Regions from separate parts of the Luteibacter flocculans genome, predicted to be linked through region 2. Evidence: predicted binding sites of a transcription regulator. Region 2 holds the regulator's gene; the other holds the start of a gene.
What was found. The regulator FliA, encoded in region 2, starts transcription of late flagellar genes. The targets are predictions, from matches to a motif close to TAAAGTTTNNCNNNCNNNGGCCGATAA.
Positions count from the first base shown of each region.

Region 1: a site for FliA is predicted at 4,456-4,482, ahead of IM816_RS18755 (methyl-accepting chemotaxis protein). Genes of this name have one in related genera too.

Region 1 is NZ_CP063231.1:2,494,132-2,508,898, forward strand. It holds gene IM816_RS10565 (methyl-accepting chemotaxis protein) at 1-1,462, shown strand, start outside; gene IM816_RS10570 (CheR family methyltransferase) at 1,469-2,299, shown strand; gene IM816_RS10575 (chemotaxis protein CheD) at 2,296-2,772, shown strand; gene IM816_RS10580 (chemotaxis protein CheW) at 2,790-4,370, shown strand; gene IM816_RS18755 (methyl-accepting chemotaxis protein) at 4,514-6,424, shown strand; gene IM816_RS10595 (ArsR/SmtB family transcription factor) at 6,602-6,964, opposite strand; gene IM816_RS10600 (peroxiredoxin) at 6,988-7,632, opposite strand; gene IM816_RS10605 (MBL fold metallo-hydrolase) at 7,804-8,682, shown strand; gene IM816_RS10610 (YeeE/YedE family protein) at 8,682-9,125, shown strand; gene IM816_RS10615 (YeeE/YedE family protein) at 9,122-9,538, shown strand; gene IM816_RS10620 (PA2171 family ribosome-binding persister protein) at 9,615-10,073, opposite strand; gene IM816_RS10625 (LysR family transcriptional regulator) at 10,164-11,102, opposite strand; gene IM816_RS10630 (SDR family oxidoreductase) at 11,217-11,966, shown strand; gene IM816_RS10635 (VOC family protein) at 12,016-12,399, opposite strand; gene IM816_RS10640 (Hsp20 family protein) at 12,629-13,108, opposite strand; gene IM816_RS10645 (hypothetical protein) at 13,537-13,953, shown strand; gene IM816_RS10650 (Na+/H+ antiporter) at 14,081-14,767, opposite strand, start outside.
Region 2 is NZ_CP063231.1:3,082,209-3,096,975, reverse strand. It holds gene flhB (flagellar biosynthesis protein FlhB) at 1-283, shown strand, start outside; gene flhA (flagellar biosynthesis protein FlhA) at 286-2,394, shown strand; gene flhF (flagellar biosynthesis GTPase FlhF) at 2,488-3,828, shown strand; gene IM816_RS13320 (P-loop NTPase) at 3,878-4,753, shown strand; gene IM816_RS13315 (RNA polymerase sigma factor FliA) at 4,750-5,481, shown strand; gene cheY (chemotaxis response regulator CheY) at 5,541-5,942, shown strand; gene IM816_RS13305 (protein phosphatase CheZ) at 5,952-6,593, shown strand; gene IM816_RS13300 (chemotaxis protein CheA) at 6,601-8,664, shown strand; gene IM816_RS13295 (flagellar motor protein) at 8,666-9,406, shown strand; gene motD (flagellar motor protein MotD) at 9,403-10,419, shown strand; gene IM816_RS13285 (ParA family protein) at 10,419-11,207, shown strand; gene IM816_RS13280 (chemotaxis protein CheW) at 11,207-11,776, shown strand; gene IM816_RS13275 (chemotaxis protein CheW) at 11,773-12,222, shown strand; gene IM816_RS13270 (DUF2802 domain-containing protein) at 12,394-12,801, shown strand; gene IM816_RS13265 (YaeQ family protein) at 12,883-13,419, shown strand; gene IM816_RS13260 (TMEM175 family protein) at 13,515-14,150, opposite strand; gene IM816_RS13255 (hypothetical protein) at 14,220-14,510, shown strand.

The sequences.
Region 1 (14,767 bases), 590 kb from region 2:
TGCATTGCACCGCGTTCAGGCCATTATCGAATTCGACCTGCAGGGGAACATTCTTGCGGCGAACCAAAACTTTCTTAATACGCTCGGCTACACGGCCGACCAGGTGATCGGACAGCATCACCGCATGTTCTGCGAGCCGGCCTTCGTCGCCGCGGACGAATACCAACAACTCTGGGAGCGGCTTGGCGCGGGACATCCGGAGGTCGGCGAATTCAAGCGCATCGCCGCGGACGGCCGCGAGGTTTGGCTCAGCGCCTCGTATAACCCGGTGTTCGACCGCGATGGCAAGCCTTACAAGATCGTCAAGTTCGCGACCGATATCAGCACCCTGATCGATAAGACCGCCGAGCTGGATGGGAAGATGACGGCGCTCGACAAGTCGCAGGCCGTAATCGAATTCGATCCCAGCGGCCATGTCATTTCCGCCAACGCGAACTTCCTCGCGGTAGTCGGCTACTCGCTCGACGAGCTGGTCGGCCAGCATCACCGCAAGCTCTGCGACGACGCCTATACCGCCAGCGCCGAGTACGCCGAGTTCTGGGAACGGCTGCGTCGCGGTGAATTCGATCGCGGCCGTTATCGCCGTGTCGCCAAGGGCGGTCGCCGGGTCTGGCTGCAGGCGAGCTACAACCCGATCTACGACGGCAATGGGCGTCTGCGGAAGATCGTCAAGTTTGCTGCGGACATTACCTTCCAGGGCGAACTGGAAGAACTGGTGAAGCGCCGCGCCGCGGACTTCTCCACCGCCTCCACCCAGATCGCCCAGCAGTCCAATGAGATGGCCGCCGGTGCGCAGCTGCTCGGCGCGACCGTGGAGGAGATGAACGCCACCATCGAGGAGCTGACGGCATCCATCAGTTCGATCGCCAGCAATTCGCAGAACGCCGATCGGCTGGCCAAGGACACCCAGCAGGAAGCCGAGCGCGGCGCGAAGGCGCTTGGCAAGTCCATCGAAGCGATGGAGCTGATCAACAAGTCGTCGGAAGACATCGGTGACATCAGTAAGGTCATCGGCGAGATCGCCAGCCAGACCAACCTCCTCGCCTTCAACGCAGCGATCGAAGCGGCACGTGCCGGCGAACATGGCCTCGGCTTCTCCGTCGTCGCCGATGAGGTACGCAAGCTTGCCGAGCGGTCGTCGCAGGCCTCCAAGGAAATCTCGAAGCTGATCAACGAGTCCGCAAAGCGCGCATCCCAGGGTAGCCTGATCGCCAAGGAAGCCTCCGAGGCGTTCGACAAGATCCTGTTCGGCGTCGTCAGCACCACGCAGGCGATGTCGGAGATTTCGTGCGGTGCCGAAGAGCAAGCCGTTGCCGCGCGCGAGGTCGCCAGCGCCGTGCAGCACATTGCCGAGGAGACCGAAAAGACAGCCTCCACCTGCGACAGCATCGCTCGCGCCTGCGGCTCGCTGATGGAAGGCGCCGTGGAACTGAACACCACCGTCAACGACTTCGCGACCTGACCCGCCATGTTCGATCGGGAAGCCGCCGTCGATCCCTCCATTCGCGAGGCGCTGTTCGCGCAGGTACGCCTGCACACCGGCATCGTGATGGCCGAGCGGAAGTGGACGATGCTGCACGGGAGGCTTCGTCGGCGCCTTCAGGAGCTTCAGCTCTCGGGCTACGAAGCCTACCTGGCCCTCTTGGGCAGGTCGAAGCACGAAGTCGGCTGTTTCATCGATCTGGTCACGACCAACGAGACGTCGTTCTTTCGTACTCCGCGTATCTGGCAGTACCTCGAGGAACATTTTTTTCCTCGATGGCACGCGGCGCATTCTGGCGCCACGATGCAGATCTGGTCGGCGGCCGCGTCCACGGGCGAAGAGGGCTACTCGTTGGCGATGCTCGCCAACGAGTTTCGCCAGAAGCACCCGGACTTCAGCTACCGCATTCTCGCCACGGATATCTCGCGAGCGGTGCTCGACGTCGCCGCCGCAGGGAGCTACGCAGGCCGGAACGCCAAGGGGCTGCAGGCGAGTCGCCCTGAGATGGTCGAGCGTTACTTCGTGCCCGAGGGCGACGGATATACCGCTCGCCCTGCACTGAAGGCACACCTGACGTTTCGCCCCCATAACCTTTATCAGGATCTGACCGAACCGACGCGCTTCGATCTCGTCCTTCTGCGCAATGTGTTGATCTACTTCGATGAACCGGGCCAAGAGGCGGTCGTGGAGCGCGTAAGGCGCGCGATGGCACCTGAGTCCACCCTGATCATCGGGGAGTCGGAGTCGCTGCACCGCATCCGCAGCGGCTTCACGTACGAGCAGCCGCTGATCTATCGAAATACGAAGACAGCATGATGAGCACGTTGGATGTCTACGTGGGTATGTGTGAGGTGCGATCGGGCAAGGGCGCGCAGATCCTGCGCAGCACCTTGGGCTCATGCGTGGGCATCGGCATTCTTTGGCCACAGCGTGGCGTATGTGCGCTCGCCCACTGCCTGCTTCCTGAATCCGCCGTCCCCTCGACGCAACTCTCCGCAAAGTACGTCACCGATGCGATCCCCTCGTTGCTGGCATCGATCGGTGCCACGGCGGATCACTACTCGGAACTGGACGCCGTGGTCGCAGGCGGTGCCTTCATGATGCCGCACACGCGGCCCATCCTTCACGGCGGCATCGGCGAAAGCAACGCCCTGACAGCACAACGTCTGTTGGCCGAAGCGGGCATTCGCGTGATTCACACGGAAACCGGCGGTCACGTCGGCAGGCAGCTGAGCATCCACTGCGATACGCAACGCTTCGTTGTCCGCAGTTTCGAACGCGTCATTTAGAGGAATTCACCGTGGAAATGCCTTCGCTAGATATCGCCCCCGGCGCCCAGGCCAACGTGCAACTGTTCGGCACCTTCCATCTGGGCGAGTTCGAACTGGCCTTGCCGATCGACGTCCTGCAGGAAGTGGTGAGCTTCCCCTCAGGCATGACGCAGATCCCTCTCGCACCGGACTATGTCCTCGGTCTGTTCCTGCTCCGTGACATGATGATTCCGGTCATGGACCTGGCCCGGTTCCTTGGTCAGCCTGCCGTTGGCGACCAGGCGAATCGTCGCGTCGCTATCATCAAAGCCGACCAGAGCCTGCTCGGCGTAACCTTCGACCATACCGGTGAGATGCTCCGCCTCGCCAGCAGCCAGATCGTGCGCTTCGATAGCGGCGCGAACGCCAGCGCCCTGATCGCCGGGGCCTTTCACTTCGACCAGCGCATCATCCAAGTGCTGTCTGCGGAAGCACTCGTTCGCCTCCCCGGCGTTCCGCAGGCCAACAGCGCCCTGCTCGCTCTGCAGGCGCGCCAACGCAGCGCCTTGCGCAAGGTCAGCAAGGTCATTTCGTTCCATGTGACCGGTCGTCACATGGCGCTAGCCATGGATGCCATCCATGAAATCGTACGAGTCCCGGAGCTGGAACATTCGGTGCTGGCCGATTCCGTCTGCCGCGGCTGGTTCAACCTGCGCGACCGGCCGGTGCCGGTGCTGGATGTGTCCAGCTTCCTGGGGCTCGAAGCCTCGTCTTTGGCTTCACCCGACGCATCCGACGTTGAGGACATGCGCCGCATCGTCGTGCTTCGTGACAAGGGTTTCTACCTTGGTCTGCTCGTCGACGACATCGACAGCATCGTGGCGCACACAGAGGCGCAGCTGCTGCCCATGCCACCGACACGCGGACAGATCGGCTTGTTCGCCAACGTCATCAGCCGACGCGACACCGGCGAAGGCGACCTGATCCTGATCAGCACCAGCGCGCTCTTTGCCAACCCCTACATGGCGCACCTCGCGAAGGGCCACCATGACCTGTACCTCGTGACCGACGAGGAGGAACGCTCCAGTGACGCCCGCCGCAAGACTCAACGGGAAACCTGGCTGACCTTCGATCTCGATCGCCCCATGGCGGTGCGACTCGACCAGGTCTGCGAGGTCATCGGTGCACACGATCCCCTCGTCAGCCCGCCCGGATCTTCGCCGTACGTGTGCGGGGTGCTCAACACCGGCCACGCGCTGATCACCGTGATCGACCTGCGCCACGTGTACGGCATGGAGCCATTCGTCGAGACGGAAGACACCCGCATCCTCGTCGTGGAACATGCAGGGCACAAATACGGCCTGGTCGTCGACGCCGTGCGTAGCATCACCAGCATCGAACCGTCCAACAAGCTGTTGGTCCCGGCCCTGATCGCTCTTCATTTGAATGACGAACTGCGGCAGGACATGCATGAAGTCGCCGAGATACCCGGGGAGACGACGCTGTTGCTGCTCGACGTCGCCTCGCTGCTACGACGTCTGGCAGAGGAGGGGGAAACCCAGAATGCGCCTGACATCGGCATGCCGGGCACGCTCTCAGCCGTTCACGACCTCGGCGCCGCAGTCGCCGTATCGTGACCAATCCCAACGACGTAAGCGTTTACTTAGGTTTGTCTCACCCCTACCGAGACGCAAAGGTTTGTAAAGACTGACAATTTAGCCCTAAAGAACCGCCCGGCCGGGCCGTTAATTGGACTCCCATATCCCTACGGTCTCTCCGCGTGAATCTTTTCAAGTCGACCCAGGCGCGCTACACGGTGGCGGTCGCTGCCTATTTTCTTGTCCTGGTGGCACTGACTCTCGTCGTCATCCGCCTGTTCGTCAGCCCGGACCTCCGCGCGACCGAGGCCAAGCTGGTCGAATGGAACGTGGACGAGATCGGTAGCGTCATTACCAACAAGCTGCACCAGGTGGAAGCGCAGCAGCGCAGCATCACGCAAACGGTGGCCCTGATGGACAGCGCGTCCATCGATCGCCTCCAGCCCGGACTGGTCGATCAGTATGGCGACGCCGACGTGTTTGGCGGCGGCATCTGGCCCCTGCCGTTCAAGCGCGAAGCAACCAAGGAACGCGACAGCACCTTCTTCGCGCGCGACGCCAGCGGCAAGCTGGCCGTCAACACGCACTGGAACCAGCCGGACGCGCTGAAGTACTGGGAACAGAGCTGGTACAAGAACGGCCTGACCGCACCGCGCGGGCATTGCCTGTGGGCCAATGCATACAAGGACGATGCCAGCGCCCAGCCGCGCACGAACTGCGCCATGGCCATCTACAAGGGCGACGAGATCTTTGGCGTCTCGACCATCGACGTCACTCTCGGCTTCTTCAACCGTCTTGTCGCCGACATGGAAAAGAAGGTTCAGGGCCAGATCCTGATTGTCGAGCCGAACGGCACCATCGTCAGCAACAGCACGTACATCAAGGACGATATCGTTCTCAAGAAGCTCGCCGACCTCGCCGGAAGCTCGACGATGATCGCCCAGGTGAAGGACGCCCTGCCCGGCCTGGCGAAAGCCCGACAGATCGAGCATGACTACGATGCCGACGGCGAAGCACACACGCTCTTCCTGAAGCCGATCGCCGGCACGCCGTGGGTGCTTGCCACCAGCCTGCCCACTCGCCTGCTCACCGAGAACAGCTCGCGCATTCTCACCAAGCTGGCGTCCGTGCAGGTGCCGCTCGCCTTGCTGCTGCTTGCTGCCCTGGTGCTGGGTATACGCGCCCTGATGCGCCAGCTCGCCACGCTCAAGGCCAACATCGATGACCTGAATTCGGGCGATGCAGACCTTACCCGTCGTCTCGCCCACGGCAACGGCAGCGAATACAACGGCGTGGTGGAAAGCTTCAACAGCTTCGTGGCACGCCTGCAGGGCATGATGCGACAGGTGCGCGACAGCTCCTCGGCTATTTCCTCAGCCGCTACGCAGATCGCCAGCGGCAACCTCGATCTTTCGCAGCGCACGGAAGAACAGGCCAGTTCGCTCGAAGAGACCGCCGCGTCGATGGAAGAACTGACCGCCACGGTTCGCCAGAATGCGGAGAATGCGCGCCAGGCCAACACGCTGGCCCGCGAAGCGGCAGCGGCGGCGCATGGTGGCAGCGGCACGGTCGCGGAGGTGGTCACCACGATGGATGCCATCACGAAGTCGTCGGCGCGCATTGCCGACATCGTCGGTGTCATCGACGGCATCGCCTTCCAGACCAACCTGCTGGCACTCAACGCCGCGGTGGAAGCGGCTCGTGCCGGTGAGCAGGGGCGTGGTTTTGCGGTGGTGGCGGGCGAAGTGCGCAGCCTGGCTCAGAGTTCCGCCAAGGCGGCGCGCGACATCAAGGCACTGATCGCCGAATCGGTGGACGATGTGGAGCGCGGCTCAGAACTCGTCCGCGTGGCGGGTGAGCGCATCGGCGAGCTGACGGGCAGCGTCGCGCACGTCGCCACCTTCATGGAAGAGATCATGGCCGCCAGCCACGAGCAGAGCCAGGGCATCGAGCAGGTCAACGGTGTGGTAACGCAGCTCGACGACATGACGCAGCAGAACGCCGCACTGGTGGAAGAAGCGGCCGCCGCAGCCAAGGCACTGGAAGACCAGACCCGCACGCTCGAGTCCGTGGTCAGCGGCTTCAAGCTCTGAGCCTATCCGCGGGCAAGGGAGTGAGGGTTGCCTCTCGCCGCTGTAGCGGCTCCTACAACGAAGCGCGCTTTCCGCACGACGGGGCACGCCTCTTGTAGAAGCCGCTATAGCGGCGAGCACAATTCGACGGAGCGTTCCCGCAAAGGGAAATCGTAGCGTCTACGTTCCGCGCGGCCGCTAAGGCAACATGCGCGCGAAGCGCGCTGCCCCACCCTGTCGCGTAGCAGGCAAGGCGGGCGATGGGGCCAGCATCGGCAGCCCTTCGCCACAGAAGATGGCATGCAATGCGCCCAGCAGCATGCGCACGCGCTCATCGGCAATCGAATAGTAGATGGACCGCGACTGGCGCCGCGTCGTCACAAGCTTCGCCTGGCGCAGTTCACCGAGTTGCTGGGAAAGGCCCGGCTGACGGATGCCGAGATCTCGCTCGATGTCGCCTACCGCACATTCGCCCTGCGCGATATGGCAAAGCAGCAGCAGACGCGTAGGTGCGCTCAACAGACGCAGCAACTCTGCCACGTCGGGTACGGCGGCCTTCATCGCTTCCAGCGTGGCGTCGGTGCTCAAGGACACGGTCGCCACCGGAAATACCATGACTCGCCATCGCGAGGCTGGATCGCAGACGCCTTCGATGCGTCCGTTTCCACACGTTCGAGAACGGGCGATCCCGGGCGCCAGCCTTCCGGCGTCGCAACGGCATGCCGGTCGCTGGTCTGTAGCGCTGCCACCAGGCGGAGCAGCTCAGGCACGGATCGCCCCACCTCCATCGGGTACCAGTTCATCGCGCGAATGACGCCTTCCGGATCGATCACATAGGTGATGCGCGCCGTCGCGCTATCGGTGGCATCCGGAGCGAGCATGCCGTAGCCCTGCGCGATGGCCATCGAAGGATCTTCGATGATGGGAAAGTCGATGGCCACGCCCCACCGCTCCTTGATGTCGCGAATCCAGGCGAGATGCGAGTAAAGGCCGTCGATGGACAGCGCCAGCAATGCGCAATCCAACGCCTCGAACTCGGCGGCGGCCTGCGCGAAGGCCATGAACTCGCTCGTGCACACCGGGGTGAAGTCGGCCGGGTGGGAAAACAACACCAACCAGCGCCCGCGGTAATCCGAAAGCGACACGTCGCCCTGCGTGGTCCGGGCGCGGAAATCGGGTGCGTGCTCGTTGAGGCGTAGCGGGCGCGGAGCTTGAAAAGCGGCGTTCAAAGGGCTCTCCATCAACGAAATCTGAGCAGCAGCCATACCGGCTGAAAGGCATAGTTACATACATACATAAATCATGTAAATATATATCCCATCCCAACCCGGTGACTTGTCATGACGCCCTACGCAGGCGACGCCCCCCTTCAACGCGCCATTCGCACCTCGCAAGGCGCCATGGACACCCCGGCCTTGGCACCCATCGTCACCTCATTCTTCGACCCGGCCACGTTTACGGTCAGCCATCTTGTGCAGGATCCAACGAGCGATGCCTGCGCCATCGTGGACAGCGTCCTCGATTTCGATGCGCCCAGCGGGCGCACCGACACACGCACGGCGGAACAGATCGTGGCGGCGATCAAGGAGCGCCAGCTCAAGGTCACCTGGATCCTGGAGACCCACGCACACGCCGACCACCTGACCGCGGCGCCCTGGTTACGCCAGCACTTGGGTGGAACGCTCGCCATCGGGGCGCAAATCACCGCCGTACAACGGACCTTCGGCGACATCTTCAACGAGGACGATCGCTTTGCCCGCGACGGACGGCAATTCGATCACCTGTTCATCGACGGCGAAACGTTTTCCATCGGCGGGCTGCAGGCGGTGGCTCTGCACGTACCGGGACACACACCGGCGTGCATGGCCTATGTCATCGGTGACACCGTGTTCGTCGGCGACACGCTGTTCATGCCGGACTACGGGAGCGCGCGCTGCGATTTTCCGGGCGGCGATGCACGCACGCTGTATCGCTCGATTAAGCGGTTGATGTCGCTACCGGACGCCACGCGCGTCTTTCTGTGTCACGACTACAAGGCGCCGGGGCGCGACGATTATGCGTGGGAAACCACCATCCTCGCCGAGCGCACCGGCAACGTGCACGTACGTGAAGGCATCGATGCAGACACCTTCGTACGCATGCGCGAAGCCAGGGACGCCACCCTGCCGATGCCGCGCCTGCTGCTTCCGTCCGTTCAAGTGAACATGCGCGCAGGCAACCTGCCGGAACCGGAAGGCAATGGCGTGCGCTATCTCAAGCTTCCGCTGGATCTGCTGTGATGATCGCAACACTCGCCCATCTGCCTTGGTACTGGCCCGTACTCGGCGGCCTCTGCATCGGCACCGCTGCCGGCATGCTCCTGCTTTTCAATGGCCGGATACTCGGGGTGTCAGGCATGACGGCCGCGTCGCTCGGCTGGGCCGACGGGCACGATCGAACGGCTACCCGTCTGTTTCTCGTCGCATCGATGGCCGGGGCTGGACTGACGTACCTGATGCTGCACCGACCTGCCGTCGAACCCACCGCGAACATGGCAGTCCTTATCGTTGGCGGCTTGTTGGTGGGCTACGGCACACGACTCGGCTCCGGTTGCACCAGCGGCCACGGCGTCTGTGGCCTTGCACGATTGTCGCCACGTTCGATAGCGGCGACAGGTGTCTTCATGTGCTCGGCCGCCATCACGGTCTACGTCGTGCGTCACATCCTGGGGTATGCGTCATGACGCGATTCGTCAGCATGTTGGCGGGGCTTTTGTTCGGCGTTGGCCTGGCGCTTTCGGACATGGTCAATCCCCAGCGCGTGCAAGCCTTTCTCGACGTTGCCGGGGCATGGGATCCCTCGCTCGCCTTGGTGATGATATCGGCGCTGATCCCTTCGACCTTGGCGTGGCAGATTCGCCGTCGCCGGTCCCGCCCCGTGTTCGACCAACAATTTCACGTTCCGACATCGCGTCGCATCGATACCGCGTTGCTGTCGGGCGCCGCGCTCTTCGGTATGGGCTGGGGTCTGGTCGGTCTGTGCCCTGGCCCTGCACTCGCCGATCTCGTCATCGTCCCCTGGCCTACCCTGGTGTTCGTGGTCGCCATGATCGCGGGGATGGGCGTGCATCGGTTGCTTCGCCCACGCCCGTCGTGAAGGATTGCGCGAGGGTTCCGTCGCTATCCGGCATCGCCCGCGCGATACCGGATAGCCACGCGTGCCATGCAAGGTCTCAGGCGAACGATGCAATAACCTCAGCCTTGCGAGCTTCCATCTGTGCACCGAGTTCGGCGAGTTCTTCCTTGGATAGAAGCTCCTTGGCGTCCTTGAACATCTCTTTTTCTTCCTCATCTGCGTGGTGCTCGATCAGTTCCTTGAGCACCTTGGCCCGGCCGGAAAACTCCACGCTGCCAGGGTCGGTATTCAGCAGATCGGGCAGGACGAGGTCTTCGGCAGCGCGATGTTCTTCGAGGGCTTCGAAGTACATCTTTGCTTCGTCCTTGCGGCCGGCGGCCTTGAAGGCCGGGTAGAAGATTTCTTCTTCGATCGTCGTGTGCGCTTTCAGGTTGACCTGAATCTCGTGAAGCAGCGTGGCACGCTTCTTCGTGGCGCGCTCGCTGGTCTCTTCCAGTTGCGTCAGAAGTTCCTTGACGAGCTTGTGGTCGGTCTTGAGAAGTTTGATGGCATCCATCGATGTGTCCTGGCAGCGGCTGGGACGCCTACCATCAGTGGACCACCGTGAAATTCCTGCGAGAGATATGCACGCGCCGGCATCGCATACTCAACACACGGCGGGATGCCGTGCGGAAAAACGCGTGGGCAAATCCTTTATTCGGAAGCTCTCCACGATGTGATCGATGAACACCCGGGTTTTCTGTGGCAGCAGATGCTGCGCAGGGTAATACAGCGACAGGTTCCCGCCCTCGACCCACCACTCGGGTAGCACGCGTACGACCGCCGCACGCTCGAACCACGGCAACGCCGACTGCACCGCAACGAGCGCCACGCCCATGCCGAGCGCGGCGGCGTGGCACGCCGCGTCGGGATCGTCGAAGACGACGCGCCGGTCGAGCGCAATGGCGACTTCACCGCCCTCCCTCCGTGTGAGCACCCAGTCCCTGATCCGGCCCGTCTGCGGCGAACGGATAAGAATGCCTTCCCGGCCAGCCAGGTCGTCCGGCGTGACGATCGGCGGCCCACGACCGAGGAAGTCGGGCGACGCGATCAGGATGCGCTGCGCTGGCGCCAATGCCCGAGCGACCACGCCCGGCTTGAGGTCGAAACCGCCGCCGATGGCGACATCGAATCCGTCGGCGATGAGGTCGACCGGTCGGTTGTCGAATCGCCAGTCCGGCCTTACCGCGGGAAACGCCTGCAGGAAGCTGTCGAGCATCGGCACGATGAACTCGCGCCCGAAGGCGTAAGGCAAGGCCACACGCAATACGCCCGCCGGCCCGCCGGTACGTGCCCGTGCACTGGCCATCGCACCGTCGAGTTGATCGATACTGCCCTGCACGTCCCGCAGAAAGGCTTCACCTGCCTCGGTGAGCGACAGCCGCCGGGTGGTTCGCTGGAACAGGCGGACGCCCAGCTCCGTCTCGAGCCGAGCCACATTTTTGCCGACCGCGGCCGGGGTGAGACCGAGCACACGCGCCGCGGAAGCAAAGCTCCCCGACTCCGCGCTGCGGATGAAGCAAGCGATACCGTTGAGCGTATCCATGGGCACACACTCTAAACCGGTTGGATCGAATGTAACTACCGCGAAGGCGCTACCGGCTGAGGACACGGCGGCCTACATTGGCTGGGCAAGCTTATCCATCCACAGGAGATCCTCATGAACGACCTCAACTCGATCCAGGGCAAGAGCGCGCTGGTACTCGGCGGCTCACGCGGCATCGGTGCTGCGATTGCCCGCCGGCTCGCGGCGGGTGGCGCCGCCGTTGCCCTCACCTACGTACAGGGCGCCTCGGCTGCCGATGCCATCGTGGCGGACATCACCAAGGCCGGCGGTCGCGCGCTCGCCATCCAGGCCGACAGTGCAGACGATGCGGCAGTCGAAGCGGCGATCGCCAAGACGGTCGAGACCTTCGGCAGCCTCGACATTCTGGTCAACAGTGCCGGCGTACTCGCCATCGCACCGATTACGGAATTCACCACGGAAGACATCGATCGCACGATCGCGGTGAACATCCGCGCCGCCGTGATCGCCAGCCGCGCCGCCGCGCGCGTCATGGGCAAGGGCGGGCGCATCATCCACATCGGCAGCACCAACGCCGAGCGCATGCCGTTCTCCGGTGGCGCCGTCTACGCGATGAGCAAGTCCGCTTTGCAGGGCCTGACCCAGGGCCTGGCGCGCGATCTCGGCCCGGCGGGGATCACCGTCAACGTCGTCCAGCCGGGCCCGGTGGACACGGACATGAATCCCGCGAACGGACCGATGGCGGCAGGCATGATTCCGTACCTCGCCATCGGCCGCTACGGTCATCCCGAGGAAGTCGCCAGCTTCGTGGCGTATCTGGCGGGACCGGAAGCCGGCAACATCACCGGCGCGAGCCTCATGATCGACGGCGGTTTCGCGGCGTGAACCACGACCGCCGAGCGCAGGCGCTCGGCGGTATTGCCAGGGGTACGGCTCAACCGCCTGCCGGCGGTTCCCACAGCTCCACCTTGTTGCCCTCGGGGTCCATGACCCAGCCGAACTTGCCGAATTCGGAGTCGTCGGTCTTGTCCAGTACGTCGCAGCCTTCGTCGCGCAGCGCGCGCAGCAAGGCATCGAGGTCGTCCACGCGGTAATTGATCATGAAAGCGGACTTGCTCGGCGCGAAGTGGTCGCCGCGTGCTCCGATCGACCAGGCCGTCGTGCCACCGACCGGTTCACCCGCATCGTTCGTCCATCGAAAGGCCGCGCCGCCCCAGGTCTGCACATCGATGCCGAGGTGCGTCTTGTACCAGTTGCGCAGCGCGGCAGGATCTTCCGCCTGAAAAAAAATGCCGCCGATGCCAGTGACTCGCTTCATGCCCATCTCCCTCATGACGGTGTTACGGTGATGACGCCAGGGTATGGCCGCCCGCCCTGCCTCCCACCCGATCCGGCGTGGACGTCGCGACTCGAAACCCGGCTGAATCTACTCCACCTTCGCCGTAAAAGTCCGTCTCGATTGACCGAGAGCACAGCAAGAAGGGGCGCGTTTCCGCGCCCCTTCCGAGCATTGCCATTCAAGCTCCAAGCCCACCAGAGCAGGCCGATCAAGCAGCCGCTTGCTGGTCCGTGATCTGGCGCACCGAGCCGTTGTGTTCCAGGGTGCCGGCCGATCCGATCGGAATCTGGCGTGGCCGCATGGCATCCGGCACTTCGCGCTTGAGGTCGATGGAGAGCAAGCCATCAGCCAGGCGCGCACCGGTCACGTGGACGTGCTCGGCCAGTTCGAAGCGGCGCTGGAACGAACGCGTAGCGATGCCGCGATGCAGGTATTCGCCCTCGGGCTCACCCTTGCGCTCGCCGCTCACCAACAGCAGGTTGCCCTGCGTGGTGATGTTGAGATCGCTTTCGCGGAAGCCGGCGACCGCCATGGTCACCCGGTAGCGGTCCTCGTCCAACTTGATCGAATCGAACGGCGGGTAGTTGTCCGAGGCCTGATTGCGCGAAGCAGCCTCAAGCAGGTCGAACACGCGGTCGAAGCCGACACTCGAACGATGCAGCGGAGCAAAATCAAGAAGGGTTCGCATAGCCATATCCTCTTTCGTAGCAATACGGAATGGTCTCCAGGCCGCCCCACAGGCGAGCGGCGGGCCGGCCCCGAAGCGGCCGGCGTGCCTAATTTATGAAGCCGAAAACAGATTTCAAGCCCTGCGATTCAGAAATCGTTTAGCCGTCCAAACGACCGATCGTCCGAGACGGCATATTCGGGCATCGGTCGCCCGTCGTGGGGCCAGAACCATGGGCTCCCACATCGGACTCGGGTGCGGAGCGCTTGCGACTGACGGCACGCTGGAAATCCGAACTGCGTCACAGAGGCTCGTGCCGCGGCCTATCGAACTTCCCGTATGCTCGCCGCCCAGGGGCCGTGTCGTTCGAGGATGCGCCGGTGCAGCGGTGTTCCGCCTGCATCGACGTCGACCGTTGCCCGTTCGTGTCCAGAACCCGAGGCAACGTCGTGACGAACTCATCGAAGAAGATCGTGCAGCACGTGCGTCCCACGCATTTCACCTCGGCCGTCGCGACCGGCGTCGCCGTCACCGGTCCGACGGACGATGGCTTCGTCCACTTGCACTTCTACCGCGAGACGCAGCGGATTACCCACGACGACGTACCCAGCCGATCGCATGCACCGAACGAGGTCGAACTCGCGTGGGGACACGCCGAACCGAGCATCCACCTGGTACGCGAAGAAGTGGCTGTCATTTCCGTGCCAGTGAGCCGACTCCCCTTCATCGGCACCGTACTCAACAAGGCCGTGCGCTTCGTTGCGAGCCTGCTCAATGCGTCCAGGCCGTCCCGTAACGCGGCCCATCCGACAGGGGCTGCGCCCGCTTCCGACACGTTATCGACGCGCCCCCGCGTCCCTGCGTGAGCCGAGACCGCTGCTCGGACGAGGTCGCGGATGTGAGGTCCAGGACACGCCCGCCCATCAACCGATCTTCTCCGTCGCCATGGACGAGCGGTGGCGTTTTCGCGCGTGAAGAAAAAGCCACGCAAAGTCAGGCCGGTCCCTGGCGGTCGTTCTCGGCCTCGATCTGCTGCAGATCCAGATCGCGCTCGATGTAGTGCAGCAACTCGTCGTGGATGCGACCGGACCGATGCAAGCGCAGCAGCTCTGCTCGGCCGGCCGCCACGGCGGCGAGCACCACGTCGTAATGCGCGCGTCGGCCGCCTTCCATCGCCTGCGGTGCCGCGCTGTAGCGTTCGCTGACCGACAGGCGATAGGTGTACTGCTCCAGCAGGCGCGGATGGATCAGCGTACCGTCCGTGTCGTACGCATACGCCTTGACCACTTCCAACTGGGCACGGTCGATCAGCAGCGACGCCTCGGCCTCGTTGAGATGGGTGGACTCCGTATGCTCGCCGCCATTCAGACCCAACCAGCGAATGAGCGGCCCCATGGTGCCGCCCTGAACCAGCACGGTCACCAGGATCACCGCAAAGGCCGCGGCCAGTGTCAGGTCACGGCCTGGCATCGACTCCGGCAACGACAGCGCGATCGCCAGTGTCACCACGCCGCGCATGCCCGCCCAGCTCAACAGGAACGACGCCTTCGCCGAGGCCGGCAACGGACGCCGGCCCACCATCCTGGCGAGCGGCACGCGGAGATAATCCGTGGCGTAGATCCAGAGGAAGCGCGACAGGACCACCGCCGCCACCACGGCGAGAATGGGCACACCCAGGGT
Region 2 (14,767 bases):
GCGCGTGGTGGCCAAGGGCATGGATGTGATCGCCCAGCAGATCCGCGACGTGGCGGGTGGCGCGAAGGTGCCGGTGGTGGAATCGCCGCCGTTGGCACGCGCCTTGTATCACACGACGGAGATCGGCCGGGAAATCCCGTCGGCGTTGTACATCGCCGTGGCTCAGATCCTGGCCTATGTGTTCCGGTTGAAGCAGGCGATCGCCATGGGCGATCTCCCGCCCGACCTCCCGAAGCAGGACATCGACCCTGAATTGATGGGTCCCTACCGCATGGACAACTGACGATGGCAGCCTCCACCAACCTCATGGGCACGTTCCGCCAGATCGGCCGCCGCGGCATCGTGGCGCCGGTGGCGATGCTGATCATGCTCGGCATGATGATGCTGCCCCTGCCGCCGTTCATGCTCGACCTGCTGTTCACCTTCAACATCGCGCTCTCGCTGGTGATCCTGCTGGCGACGATGTACGTGATGCGACCGCTGGAACTGGCCTCGTTCCCCACCGTGGTGCTGTTCGCCACGTTGCTCCGCCTGGCGCTGAACATTGCCTCGACCCGCGTGGTGCTGTTGCACGGCCACAATGGCCCGGGCGCCGCGGGCAAGGTCATCGAGGCCTTCGGCGAGTTCGTCATCGGCGGCAACTTCGCCGTCGGCTTCGTGGTCTTTGCGATCCTCACCATCATCAACTTCGTGGTCGTGACCAAGGGTGCGACCCGCGTGTCCGAAGTGACGGCGCGCTTCACCCTCGACGCGATGCCCGGCAAGCAGATGGCGATCGACGCCGACCTCAATGCCGGTCTGTTGACGCAGGAGCAGGCGCGCGAGCGCCGCCAGGAAGTGCGCGAGGAAGCGGACTTCTACGGTTCGATGGACGGTGCGTCGAAATTCGTACGCGGCGACGCCACGGCCGGCATGCTGATCCTCGCGATCAACATCATCGGCGGGTTCTTCATCGGCATGCTGCAGCATGGCCTCTCCGCCGCCGAGGCCGCGCGCACCTACACGCTGCTGACTATCGGCGATGGCCTGGTGGCGCAGGTGCCCGGCCTCATGCTTTCGATCGCCACGGCCGTCATCGTGACGCGCGTCTCCAAGTCGCAGGAGATGGGCAAGCACGTGATGGGGCAGCTCTTCGGCCAGCCCAAGGCGCTCGGTGTCGCGGCGGCGGTGCTCGGCACGATGGGTCTCATCCCGGGCATGCCCAACATTCCGTTCCTCATCCTGGCGGGCATCGCCGGCTTTGCGGCGTGGAAACTGAATCGCGCGCAGCTCGACGCCGCGGCAGGTGTCGCCGCCGGGACGGGGGCTCCGGGTACCGAGCTGGCACTGGAATCCGCGCCGCCTGCCGAGCGGCTTGAGTTGTCCTGGGAAGACGTGGCCCAGGTGGACACCATCGGTCTGGAAGTGGGCTATCGCCTGATTCCGCTGGTGGACAAGGCGCAGGGCGGCGAGCTGATGGCGCGGATCAAGTCCGTGCGCCGCAAGCTCTCGCAGGAACTGGGTTTCCTGGTGCCGTCGGTGCACATTCGCGACAACCTCGATTTGGCGCCGCACGGTTACCGCATCTCCCTGATGGGCGTGCCGATGGGCGAGGCGGAAATCCACACCGAGCGCATGCTGGCGATCGATCCGGGCCGCGTACACGGCACGATCAACGGCATCGCCACACGCGACCCCGCGTTCGGCCTTGATGCGGTCTGGATCGAGCCGGGCATGCGCGAGCACGCGCAGACGCTCGGCTATACCGTGGTCGATCCGGCGACGGTGATCGCCACCCATCTTTCGCACATCCTGCAGAACCACGCGCACGAGCTCATTGGTCACCAGGACGTGCAGCAGTTGCTCGACCGCCTCGCCCAGCAGACGCCGAAGCTGGTGGAAGACCTCGTACCGAAGCGCCTGTCGCTCGGCGCCGTGGTCAAGGTGCTGCAGAACCTGCTTGCGGAGCGGGTACCCATCCGCAACTTCCGCGGCATCGTCGAATCGTTGGCGGAGCATGCAGGCCAGAGCCAGGATCCCGGCGTCCTCGCCGCCGCGGTGCGCGTCACCCTCGGCCGACAGATCGTGCAGGAAATCGCCGGCCTCGGGACGGAAGTACCTGTCATTACTTTGGCGCCGGAACTGGAGCAGATCCTGCTCCAGTCCCTGCAGGGTGGCGGTCCTGCCGGCGCGGCCGTCGAGCCGGGTCTTGCGGATCGCCTCCAGCAGAGCGTCGCGGACGCCGCGCGGCGTCAGGAAGCGGCGGGGGAACCGGCCGTTTTGTTGGTCTCGCCGGCACTTCGTCCGTGGTTGTCGCGCTTCACGCGGCATGTGGCCCAAAACCTGCATGTACTCGCCTACAACGAGGTTCCGGACAACCGTCGCGTCAAGCTGGTGACGGCCCTCGGGCGATAGGAATGAGACGCCGCGCGAAGAATAGGCGCGCGGACCGAACGAACATGGTGGCGCCTGGGAAAGAGGCGCCAGGACAAAGACAGGATCGAACGCATGAAAATCAAACGATTCGTTGCTCCCGACATGCGCCAGGCCATGCGCCAGGTCAGGGACGAACAAGGCCCGGACGCCGTGATTCTGTCGACGCGCCGCCTGGATGAAGGCATCGAGATCATCGCTGCGCTGGATTACGACGAAGCACTGGTGCGCGAGGCCGGCTTCGGTGTCGACGCGCCGAAGCGCGACGAGTCGCCGCTGCGCGCCCTGCGCGATGACGCCGAGCGCGCCGCACGCATCGATCAGGCCCGCGCCGCCACCGCGGCGGCCGTCGAACGTGCCGCGAAGGGCGGGGCACCGGCCAGCCAGACGAACACCAATGCTCCGCAGCGTCAATCGAGCGCGGCGCTGGCCGCCAGCGTCGCAGACGTGGTGCGCGCCGCCACCGTCACGCCCAATAACGATGCCGCCGTGAACGGCGTGCGTGCCGAGATCAACAACCTGCGCGAGATGCTCGAAGTGCAGCTCTCGACGCTGGCCTGGAACCAGATGGATCGCGAGCAGCCGCTGCGCGCCCGCGTGCTGCGCGAGATGACCCGGCTGGGCATCGACGCCGACGTCGCTCGCGCGCTGTGCGCGGAACTGCCGCCGGGCATGACGCCCGAGCAGGCGCGTTATCTGCCGCTGGGCATTCTTTCGCGCAACATCCGTACGAGCGGACGGAATTTCGACACGGTCGGCGGCGGCGTCATCGCGCTGGTCGGTACCACCGGCGTCGGCAAGACCACCACCATCGCGAAGCTCGCCGCGCGCGCGGTGCTGCGTCACGGCGCGTCCAACGTTGCCCTCATCAGCACGGATCAGTACCGCATCGGCGCCGGGGCACAGCTCGAACACTATGGCCGCCTGCTCGGCGTGCGCGTGTTCAACGCGCAGGATGCCAACAGTCTGCGCAACGTGCTGCTCCAGCTGCGCGGCCGCAACACGGTACTGGTCGACACGGCCGGGCTGGCGGGCAACGATCCGAAGCTCCAGCAGCAGTTCGAGACGCTGCGTGCGACCTCGGATCTGCGCGTCTGTCTCGTACTGGCGGCCAACGCGCAGGCGCAGGCCATCGACAACGCGGTGCGCGCCTATGCGCCGCTGGCTCCGCAGAGCGCCATTCTCACCAAGCTCGACGAGGCGCCGCTGATCGGCGGCGCGCTGTCCGCACTGATCCGCCACGGCCTGCCGCTGGACTACACCACCGACGGCCAGCGCGTGCCCGAGGACATTGCGTCCGCCGATGCGCGCAAGCTGGTCTGCCTGGCTGCGCAGCTCGTCAAGCAGCGCAGCGACGAACCCGACGACGCCATCCTCGCCGACCGCTTCGGCGGTGTGGCGCCGGCCCTGGCTTGACCCTCTTTCTCTTCAACCGCAACCGACTCCCACGGCAGTGACTTACTTCATGAGCACACACGTCGATTCCACCCAGGCCGCCGGGCTCCACTGGCTCGCCGATCGCCGCCCCACCCGCAGCATCGCGATTGCCGGCGGCAAGGGCGGCGTGGGCAAGACCACGGTGGCGGTCAACCTCGGCATGGCGCTCGCGATGGGCGGCCGTGACGTCCTTCTACTCGACGCCGATCTCGCCATGGCGAACGTCGACGTCCTGCTCGGCCTGCAGCCGACCCGGCACCTGGGTCACATGCTGGAAGGGGAGTGCGGCATCGAAGACCTCATCCTGCAGGCCGCACACGGCCTCAAGGTGATCCCCGCCACGTCGGGCGCGCGTCGCATGGCGCAGCTGCCGAACATCGAACACGCGGCGGTGATCCGGGCATTCGACGAATACCCGCTGGCGCCGGAGTACCTGATCGTCGACACGGCGGCGGGCATCTCGGACAGCGTCTCCATGTTCGCTGCGGCCTCGGACGAGGTGGTGGTGGTGGTCTGCGACGAGCCGGCCTCGCTCACCGACGCCTACGCGCTCATCAAGGTCATGAGCCGCGAGTTCGCGGTTAACCGCTTCCGCATCGTGGCGAACATGGTTCGCCACGCCCAGGAGGGGCGCCAGCTCTTCGAGAAACTGTCCCGGGTGACCAATCGTTTTCTCGATGTTTCCTTGGATTTCATGGGCATGGTTCCGCACGACGAGTACCTGCGCCAGGCGATCCGCCGCCAGTCGGCGGTGGTCGATGCCTGGCCCAGCAGCCGGTCGGCGGTCGGATTCAAGAATTTGGCCAGGTCGGTCGATACATGGGGTGAACCCGAACCCCGTGCACAGGGCCGTATTGGCTTCTTCGCCGAACGGTCCCATCAGGGGGGGGGGCTACCACTGTGAGCGTTGCGACCGAATACCTTGAGATCACGCGCATCCCAGCGGATGAACTGGTAAAGACCCACGCGCCGCTGGTGCGCCGAATCGCCTATCACCTGATGGGCCGGCTGCCGCCAAGCGTGGATGCAAACGACCTGATGCAGGCCGGAATGATCGGACTGCTTGAGGCCGCAAGAAATTACTCGCCGACTCGCGCGGCCAGCTTCGAAACCTATGCGGGTATCCGCATACGTGGCGCCATGCTGGACGAACTGCGCAAGACGGATTGGACTCCGCGCTCCGTCCACCGGAAGTTGCGCGAGGTCGCGGAGGTGACGAGGCAGATCGAAAACGAGACGGGTGGCGACGCCGAAGACGCGGAAGTGATGAAGCGGCTGGGCATCGACGCCATGGAATACAACCAGATCCTGGCGGACGCGGCGAGCGCGCGGTTGTTGAGCCTGACGGCGCCCGAAGGCGACGAAGGCGCGGCGATCGACGTGGTCGACCCGGACGCGGCCGGTCCGGAAGGTACGTTCGAGCAGGAAGGCCTGCGTGGCGCACTGGCGCAGTCCATCGACGGATTGCCCGAGCGCGAGAAGCTGGTCATGTCGCTGTACTACGACGAAGAACTCAACCTGAAGGAAATCGGTGCGGTGTTGGGAGTGAGCGAATCGCGGGTATGCCAGATCCATGGCCAGGCCCTGATTCGACTCCGCGCACGCATGTCGGGCTGGAAAGACAAGCAGTGACGGCACCCGTAGTGACGTCGCCGAAAAAGAACACGCGGTAGCAAGGCGGAGAGAACGTTTTGGACAAGAACATGAAGATTCTCGTGGTGGACGATTTTTCCACCATGCGACGCATCGTCAGGAATCTGCTGGTGGAGCTTGGCTTCACCAACACCCTGATCCAGGAAGCCGAAGACGGTAATGCCGCGCTGGCGATGCTGCGCGCGCAGCCGTTCGACCTGGTGGTCACGGACTGGAACATGCCGAACATGACCGGCATCGACCTGCTCCGCGCCATTCGCGCCGACGCCGCCCTGAAAGCCATGCCCGTGCTGATGGTGACGGCGGAGAACAACCGCGATCAGATCATCGCGGCTGCACAGAGCGGCGTGAACGGCTACGTCGTCAAGCCCTTCACGGCGGTCACGCTGAAGGAAAAACTCGACAAGATCTTCGAACGACTCGCCGCGGCCGCGGGCTAAGGAACGACCATGAACACCGTGATTTCCCCTGGCCACGACGTGGCGCCCGAACTGCGCGAGCTGCTGGATGCGAACGATCCCGCCTCGGTCGAGGAGGCCCTCGATCGCCTCCTGCGCAGCCGTGAACAGCACCTCTTCATGGCGCTGGGCCACTTGGCCCGCGACCTGCACGAATCCGCGCGCCGGCTTGCCGCCGACATCTCGCACGATGGTGTGCCGGGCAACATGAGCGATGCGCGCAAGCACCTGCGCGACGTGCTCGAGATGAGTGCCCAGGCTGCCCATCGCACCCTCGATTTCAGCGAAAAGCTGCGCCCGCAGGCACAGGCGCTCGCCCGCCAGGCCGACGAGGTGCTGGTGCTCGATCACGCCGACCCCGCCTTCGCCACCAGCGCCACGGCGCTTGCCGTGCGCGTGGGCGACTTCGCCCAGAGCTGCGACATCGGCTTTGGCGAAATGGTCGAGGCGCAGTCCTGGCAGGATCTCTCCGGCCAGCGCGTGGCGCAGGTCGAAGCGTTCATGGCCAAGGTGGAATCGTCGCTGGTGGAGCTGGTGCGCCTGACCGGCACGCTGGCCGGTGGTGCCGCGCCTGCTGCCGAAAAGGTCAGTCAGGACGAAGTGGACCGCCTGCTCAGCGAATTCGGCTTCTGAGCGCCCTATGAGCGTGGAGCTGGACAACGAGCTGCTCAACGTCTTTTTGATCGAGGCGCGCGAGCTGCTGGAAAGCCTGGGCGAACAACTCGTGGACCTCGAGTCCTCGCCCGGCGACGTCGACCTGTTGAATGCGGTGTTCCGCGCGTTCCACACGGTGAAGGGCGGTGCAGGCTTTCTTGGCCTGAACCCGATGGTGGAGCTGTGCCATCGCGCCGAAGATCTGCTCAATGAAGCCCGCAACGGCGCGATCGTGCTCAATGCCGGTTTCATGGACGCGCTGCTGGAATCGCTCGATCTGCTCAACGACATGATGCGGGCCGCCGATGGTGGCCTGCCAATTGAAGCTGCGCCGCGCTCGTTGCTCGACCGCCTGCTCATTCCCGGCCGCGCTGCCACAGCCCCTCCGGTGGCCCTGGCGCCACCCACCGCCGCGCCAGTCAGTGCGGCGCCCACTTCGCGCGCCTACGATCCCATCGAAGACGAATTCGAGGCGATGCTCGACGCGGCGCGCAATGAGCGCGAGCCTACTCCGGCATCGTCTGGCCCGATCTCCGACGACGAATTCGAAGCGCTGCTGGATTCCCTCTACGGCACCGGTGCTCCCGGTGCCGAAGGCGCTGCGAGCTCGCCGAACCCGGCACCGGCACCCGCCGCTCCTGCCGCACCTGCTGCGACGACTGCCGATCCGAACGCGATCAGCGACGACGAATTCGAAGCCTTGCTCGATAGTCTGCACGGTACCGCGGCACCGGGTGTCGTCCCAGGTGCTGCCGTGATTGCTGCTGCGCCGGCACCCGCACCCGCACCCGCTCCGCCGCCGACACCCGCGGAACCGGCACCCGCCGCTCCCGCGGCGCGCGCCGCAGCGCCGACGGAAAAGCGCACCGCGTCCACTGCCGACACCACGGTGCGCGTCGATACGCATCGTCTCGACGGGCTGGTGGATGCCGCGGGCGAACTCGTCCTCGTGCGTAACCGCCTCACCAATCTTGCGCCGCGCGGCACGAACGACCCGATGGAGCGTGCCATCGGCGAACTCGAGCGCGTGGCCGAAGACCTGCAGAACGCCGTGCTGCGCATGCGTATGCAGCCGGTCGGCAAACTGTTTTCGCGCTTCCCGCGCATCGTCCGCGATCTGGCTCGCCAGCTCGGCAAGGACATCGAACTGGTGACCGAGGGCGAAGAGACCGACATCGATCGTACGGTGGTCGAGGCCCTCGCCGATCCGCTGGTCCACCTGCTGCGCAATGCGGTGGATCACGGCATCGAGATGCCCGACGTCCGCGCTGCCGAGGGCAAGCCACGCAACGGTACCGTGCGCCTCGCTGCGGGTCAGTTCGGCGACCGCATCGTCATCACCGTGACCGACGACGGCAAGGGCATGGACCCCGAAGTGCTTCGTCGCAAGGCGGTAGAAAAAGGGCTGATGGATGCGGAGCAGGCGGCGCGTCTCGACGAGCGCGAATGCTACGAGATCGTGTTCCGTCCCGGCTTCTCCACGGCCAGTCAGGTCTCCGACATCTCCGGTCGCGGCGTCGGTATGGACGTCGTCAAGACCAAGATAGTGGAACTCGGCGGCACGTTGTCCATCGATTCGCGCGTGGGTCACGGCAGCACGGTGCGTCTCTCCGTTCCGCTTACCCTCGCCATCCTGCGCGTCCTCATGGTGCGCGTCGGCCATCGGCTGCTGTCGTTGCCGCTTTCCAATGTGGCGGAAGTCTTCGAGCTGGCTCCCGGGCAAATCCAGGAACTCGACGGCCGTGTCGTTGCTGCGCATCGGCAGCGCGCCCTCCCGCTCGTCGATCTCGGTCGCTGGGCGGGCGCGGCGGGGAAGGGCGGCCACGTGGTCGTGGTGCAGATCGGGCATCAGACGCTCGGCTGCCTCGTCGATGAAGTGCTCGGCCGCGAGGACGTCATGGCCAAGCCGCTGGGTCCGTTCCTCAAGGACGTGCCGGGTATCGCCGGCGCCACCATCACGGGCGATGGCCGTATCTCGCTGGTGCTCGACCTCTCCGGTCTTGCCGATGACAGTGGGCAGGTGCTGCCCTCGCTGAGGATGGCTGTCTGACATGGATCTCGTGAGCGTCGTCGGTACGATCCTGGCCTTCGTGGTCATCATCGTGGGTACCATCCTCAAGGGCTCGAGCCTCGACGCCCTGTGGAATCCCGCCGCCTTCGTCATCGTTTTCCTCGGTACGTTCGCGGCACTGCTGGTGCAGACGCCCGGAGCGGTCCTCAAACGCGCCTGGAGCATGCTGCCCTGGGTATATCGGCCACCGGATATCGAATCGGAAAACCTCGTCAGCCGCATCGTCGGCTGGAGCGAGATTTCGCGTCGCACGGGCCTTCTTGGCCTCGAGCCTTCGATCGAGCGCGAGACCGACCCCTTCATCCGCAAGGGTCTGCAACTGCTCGTGGACGGCACGGAGCCGGATGCGATGCGTTCGGTGCTGGAAGTGGAAGTGCTCGCGCGCGAGCACACCGACATCGAGGCGGCCAAGGTCTACGAGAATGCGGGCGCCTATTCCCCCACGATGGGTATCATCGGTGCAGTCATGGGTCTCATGTCCGTGATGCAGAACCTCGCCGAACCGAGCAAGCTGGGCCACGGCATCGCCGCGGCCTTCGTGGCCACGATCTACGGTATCGGCCTTGCCAATCTGCTGGCTCTGCCCATGGCGTCGCGCCTGAAGGGCCTGGCGCGGCAGCGTTCGCAGATGCGCGAGATCCTCGTCGAGGGTCTGGTTTCCATTGCGCAGGGTGACAACCCGCGCCATATCGAAAGCAAGCTGCAGGGTTTCCTGTCGTGAAACGCAGGCACCAGGAAGAACACATCAACCACGAACGCTGGGCGATCCCTTATGGCGATCTGATCACGTTGCTGCTCGCGCTGTTCGTGGTGATGTACGCGGTGTCGGCCGTGAACGAAACGAAATTCCGCGTCATGGCGCAGTCGATCAACGAGGCCTTCAACGGCACCGGCAAGGTGATCGAGCCGATTCGCGAAGCCACACCGGCGGCACAAGTACCGTTGCCGAACCAGTCGCGTGCGCCGGCTGCGGCCCCCATCGCACGGATCGACGTGCCCATCCCGCCGCGCAATCTGCCTCTTCCCGGGCACGAAGGCGCAGCGACGGAGCGTCAGGAGGCGGCGAACGTCAACACTGCCACGGCCGCGAACACCAGCGTGGGCAAGACCGAAGACGCCAGCCTCAGCCAGATCTCGGACGAAGTGAAACGGGCGATGCGTCCGTTGATCGACAAGAACCTCGTCAACGTGCGGCAGACAGCCGACTGGCTCGAAATCGAAGTGCGCACGGACATCTTGTTTCCCGTCGGCGTTGCCAAGCTCCAGCCGCCTGCGGAAGATGTGCTGCGCAAACTGGCGGGCATTCTCGGTCCGTTCCCGAATGCGATGCGCATCGAGGGCTATACCGACAACACGCCGATTGCGACGGCGCTGTTCCCTTCCAACTGGGAGCTGTCGGCCGCGCGCGCGGCGACCGTCGCGCGTCTACTCACGATGTCGGGCGTCGATCCGCACCGGGTAGGCATCATCGGCTGGGGCGAGTTTCGGCCGAGTGCAGACAACGCAACCGAAGACGGTCGCAATCGCAATCGTCGCGTACTCATCGTGGTCATGAGCGACAAGGCCGCACCGGCCCGGTTCTACAGCGATGCGGACCGCGTCGATCTCACGGCGACGCCGGTCGGCCAGCATGCCGCCGCCGCGAGCAGCGTGTCGTCGACGGAAGCGAGCCGGGGTGCCGCCGCTCCGACGGCCGGTGCCGCGCGATTCGCGCCCTCGGCGGAGGCGCACTGATGCGCATCTGGGCGATATCCAATCAAAAGGGCGGCGTGGGCAAAACCACCACCACGGTGGCGCTTGGAAGCCTGTTGGCGCAGTCCGGTCAACGCACCTTGCTGGTCGACATGGACCCGCACGCATCGTTGTCCGGCTACATCGGCGTGGAAGGCGGGGCACACGGCAGCGTGTACGACCTGTTCGGCGTGGGCGGCAACCCGCTTCCCGTGCGCACGCTCGTTCACGGCACGAAGTGGGACAGGCTCAGCGTGCTACCGGCATCGGCGGCCATGATTACCCTCGATCGTCAGCTCGGTACCCGTCCGGGCATGGGTCTTGTGCTGACGCAAGCGCTGGCTGAACTCGCGCCCGATTTCGACCATGTACTGTTCGATTGCCCGCCCACGCTGGGCGTCCTGATGGTCAATGCACTGGCGGCGAGCGACCGGCTGCTCGTGCCGACGCAGACCGAAGCGTTGGCGCTGGCCGGCCTCGAGCGGATGCTGCGCAGCCTGTCGATGATCGAGCGCTCCCGTGGCAAACCCATGCCGCGCACGATCGTGCCGACGCTTTACGATGCCCGGACGCACGCATCTCGGGCGTGCCTCGCGCAATTGCGTGAGCAGTACGGCGATGCCGTGAGCCAGGTTGTGATTCCGACGGATACGCAGATCCGAGAAGCCAGCGCGGCCGGCGTGCCGTTGGCGTCGTGGCCTGCCGCGCGCCGTGGCGGCTTGGCGTATCGCCAGTTGCTCGACGAACTGCTGGCCCTTCCGTCCGCGTCTGTGACGGACGCTGCCGCGTGATGCGTACCATGCACGACGCCGAACAGCTCGTCGCCGACTACCTCGCGGAGCTGCTGACGCCGGCTGCGCATGCCGTGCCTGCACCCGCGCCATCGTCCGACGTCAAGGTCGTGGCGATCGAGCCGTGGCGCGGCAGCGTCGCCACGGCGGAAAAGGCTTGCCGCTATCTGCTGTGCGTGGCGGCGGGCGTGAAACTCGCCGTACCCATGGACGACGTGACGCATCTGCTGCCGATGCCTCCGTTGACCCCGCCGAACATCACGAACCCCATCTGCCTCGGCCGCTGGCGGCATCCCAGTGGCGAAGCCCGGGTAGTCGATCTCGCGGCCGTGCTCTCTCCGGACATGGCGGGCGCACCGGTGACGACGCTCGTGATCCTGCGCGACCGCATCTGGGCGCTGGCCTGCGTGGTCGACGAGGAGACGGTGGACATATCTCCCGACGCCATCCAGTGGCGTGACGGTGCGACCACCCGCCCCTGGCTGGCGGGTATGTCGCTTGAACCGAAGTGCGGCGTGGTAGGTACCACGGCGTTGATCGAATGGCTGGAAAAGGAGTTGGGACCATGACCTCATCCCTCCATGATGGACGCGGCGCCTGGCTCGGCTTCTCGTTGAAGGGCCAGCGCTATGCGGTATCACTCGCCAGTGTGCGCGAGGTGATTCGCCCCGGCGGCATCACGCCCGTGCCGGGCGCCCCCGAGGACGTGCTCGGCATCGTGAACCTGCGCGGGCAGATCGTGCCGGTGCTCGACGGTCGTCGTCGCTTTGGACTCGACCTTGCCACCGAGGCTGACGATGATGACGCGCGCCGCGTGATCGTTTTCGACGAAGGTGGCACGGTGGTCGGCATGCGCATCGACGTCATCGGCGAGATGCTCACCTTCGATCCCGACGACGTGGCGCCGCCACCGCCCGGTCGCGCCGAACGGCGCGACGACCCCGTCAGCGGCGTCGTCACCCGCGACGACGGCTTCATCGCCCTCGTCGACGTGCCGAAGTTGTGCCGCGCCTGAGCAGGCGGCGGTGATGGTCCCGCAGACGATGGCGTCGTCCGCGGGTTCGCCGTGCCGCGCTCGCTGTCATCGATCCGGTCCCTGCGACGTACGCGGGGTACGCCCTGCGCCGCTTCGAAAACCGCGCGCATTGGGTTACCGTGTGCCGCGACCTCACGGAGTCCCGCCTGCATGAACGCCGCCATCGGATACGTGCTGATCGCTCTTGCGATCCTCAACCTCGTCGGGCTGCTGCTCCTGTTCCGCCGCGTGGGTGGTGGCGCCTCGGCGGCCCCACGCAGTGAACCCTCAGCTCAGCCCGTCCCGCCGGCTGCCGCCCCACCGGAGCCTGTCATCGCGGAGGACGTACTGGCGAACATGCTTCGCCGGCTCGATCACCGCCTGGGCGATATCGAGGACCAGGTCCGCCGTACGCCGACGTTGTCGGCGGCAGGCGACCACGGCGCGACCTCCGATCGCGCGCTGGCCCTCGCGCAGCGCCTCGCTCGGCAAGGGGCGTCCCCGCAGAACATCGCGGAGACCTGCGGCATTTCGCTGACGGAAGCCGAACTCCTGCACCGGTTGCACGCGCCCCAGTAACGCCGGAGCACGACGCGTCCGGCGGCTGGTCGCCGCGTTCGTGTACGCTTTGCGGCCGGCAGCGACCCCAGGCGACTCCCCATGGCACTCAAATCCACGGTCTTCAAGGCTGACCTGCAGGTCAGCGACATGGACCGGCACTATTACCAGTCCCACGCGCTGACGATCGCCCAGCATCCGTCGGAAACCGACGACCGGATGATGGTGCGCGTGCTGGCCTTCGCGCTGAATGCGGACGAGGCGCTGGTCTTCGGCAAGGGCATCAGTTCCGACGACGAGCCGGACCTTTGGCGGAAGGAACTCACCGGCGAAGTCGATCTATGGATCGAGATCGGACAGCCTGACGAGCAGCGTATCCGCCGCGCCGCCGGTCGCGCCAAGCGCGTGATCGTCTACAGCTACAGCGGCCGCAGCGCGGAAGTCTGGTGGAAGAAGACCGCGGCGGCCGTGGCCCGGACGAAGAACGTATCCGTCATCGATATCGCCCCGGCGACTGTCGAAGCGCTCGCCGCACTCACGCAGCGCACGATGCAGATCCAGTTCATGGTGCAGGACGGCCAGGCCCAGGTCATCAGTGGCGATGCGATCGTACCGATCGAGCTGACGACGTTGGCTTGACGTGGCCTTCGGCCCTGCTGCCCTCCACGCGCACGACGCGCCGTGGAGGCGATCGACGAGCATCCCCTTCGCCGAATTCCCCTCGGCCTGCGCCGTCACTCCGTCTCGGCGATCGGTCCCGCAGCACGCGACTTTGTCATCCGCACAAAGAGCATGACCATCAACGGCATGAGCATCAGGGGCAGGTTGCTCGGACCTGGCCACCAGATAGCGAGGACACCCGAAAGCAACGCCATCAGCGGCAAGGCCATCGTCCGGCGCCGAAGCGTGGCGACCACCTCATCGGTCACGTCTTCCCGAAGATACGGCGCACGCAGAACGCGCTTGACCAGGCGGTGCTGAAGCAGACCTGCCAACAGCAGCGTGCCGGTGTAGAACCATTCCGGTACGCGCTCGGTGGGATGCGAGCTCATCAAAGCCGAGGAAAACGGCATGAATGCGACGACCATGAGCAGGAACAGATTCGGCCATACGATGGACGGATCGTAATGGCGCAGTAGTCCGAATACGCGATGATGGGCCGCCCAGAGCGCGCCGATGACGATAAAGCTGAGGATGAAACCGACAAAGTGCGGCGTGAGTTGAAGCAACGCCAGCAACCACGCCCGGTCGCTCAGGTCCTCAGGATGCGGCACGTGAATCTCGATCACCAGCAAGGTGATGGCAATGGCGAAAACGGCGTCCGAAAAGAACGTCAGCCGTTCGAGCTGCTGATCCTGCGCTTGCGACATGCGTTACCCCTTTCCCCTGGCTAGCTCCCCTGGGGATCATCGCCCGAGCCGGTTCCGAGGGGAAGGGGTATGGCCTTGCGACTGCGTTTCATTGTTGAAAGCCGCGTTTCCCATGACGAGGTCGGCCCAGGTGCGTGTGGCTCAGAGGCTTTTCGCGCTGCGTCTGCGGACCCGGTAGCGGTTTCCCGCGTATCGAAGGAACGTTATACAAACTGCCAGATAAGTGGTTGTAGCAAAGGAATAGAAAGCGCCATCGTGCTCGACATCGTCATAGTGGCCAGCAGCGAATCCAAACACGAGCAATGCGGCGAAGCCGCCGCATTGCCAAAGCCACTCTTTAACTCATGGCTTCATCGTTGAGGCAAAGTGCTCAACAGCAACCCCGCTGGGGTCTGGCGCATAATAGTCCCGGCAACACGACCGGCTACAGCCGAGAGACCCTCAGTGGAACCAAAAACTGCGCTATAGAGCGCCCCAGGCACAGTGTGTTTGAAAATGGTGTTCACAACGCTGCCGAGCGCACGGTCCATAGCGGCGTCGCGGGTTAGCCCAGCTTGCGGCGGAGGCGTTCCGCCCGCGATGAAATTACATTCAGAGTAAGTCAGATTTCTCATGTT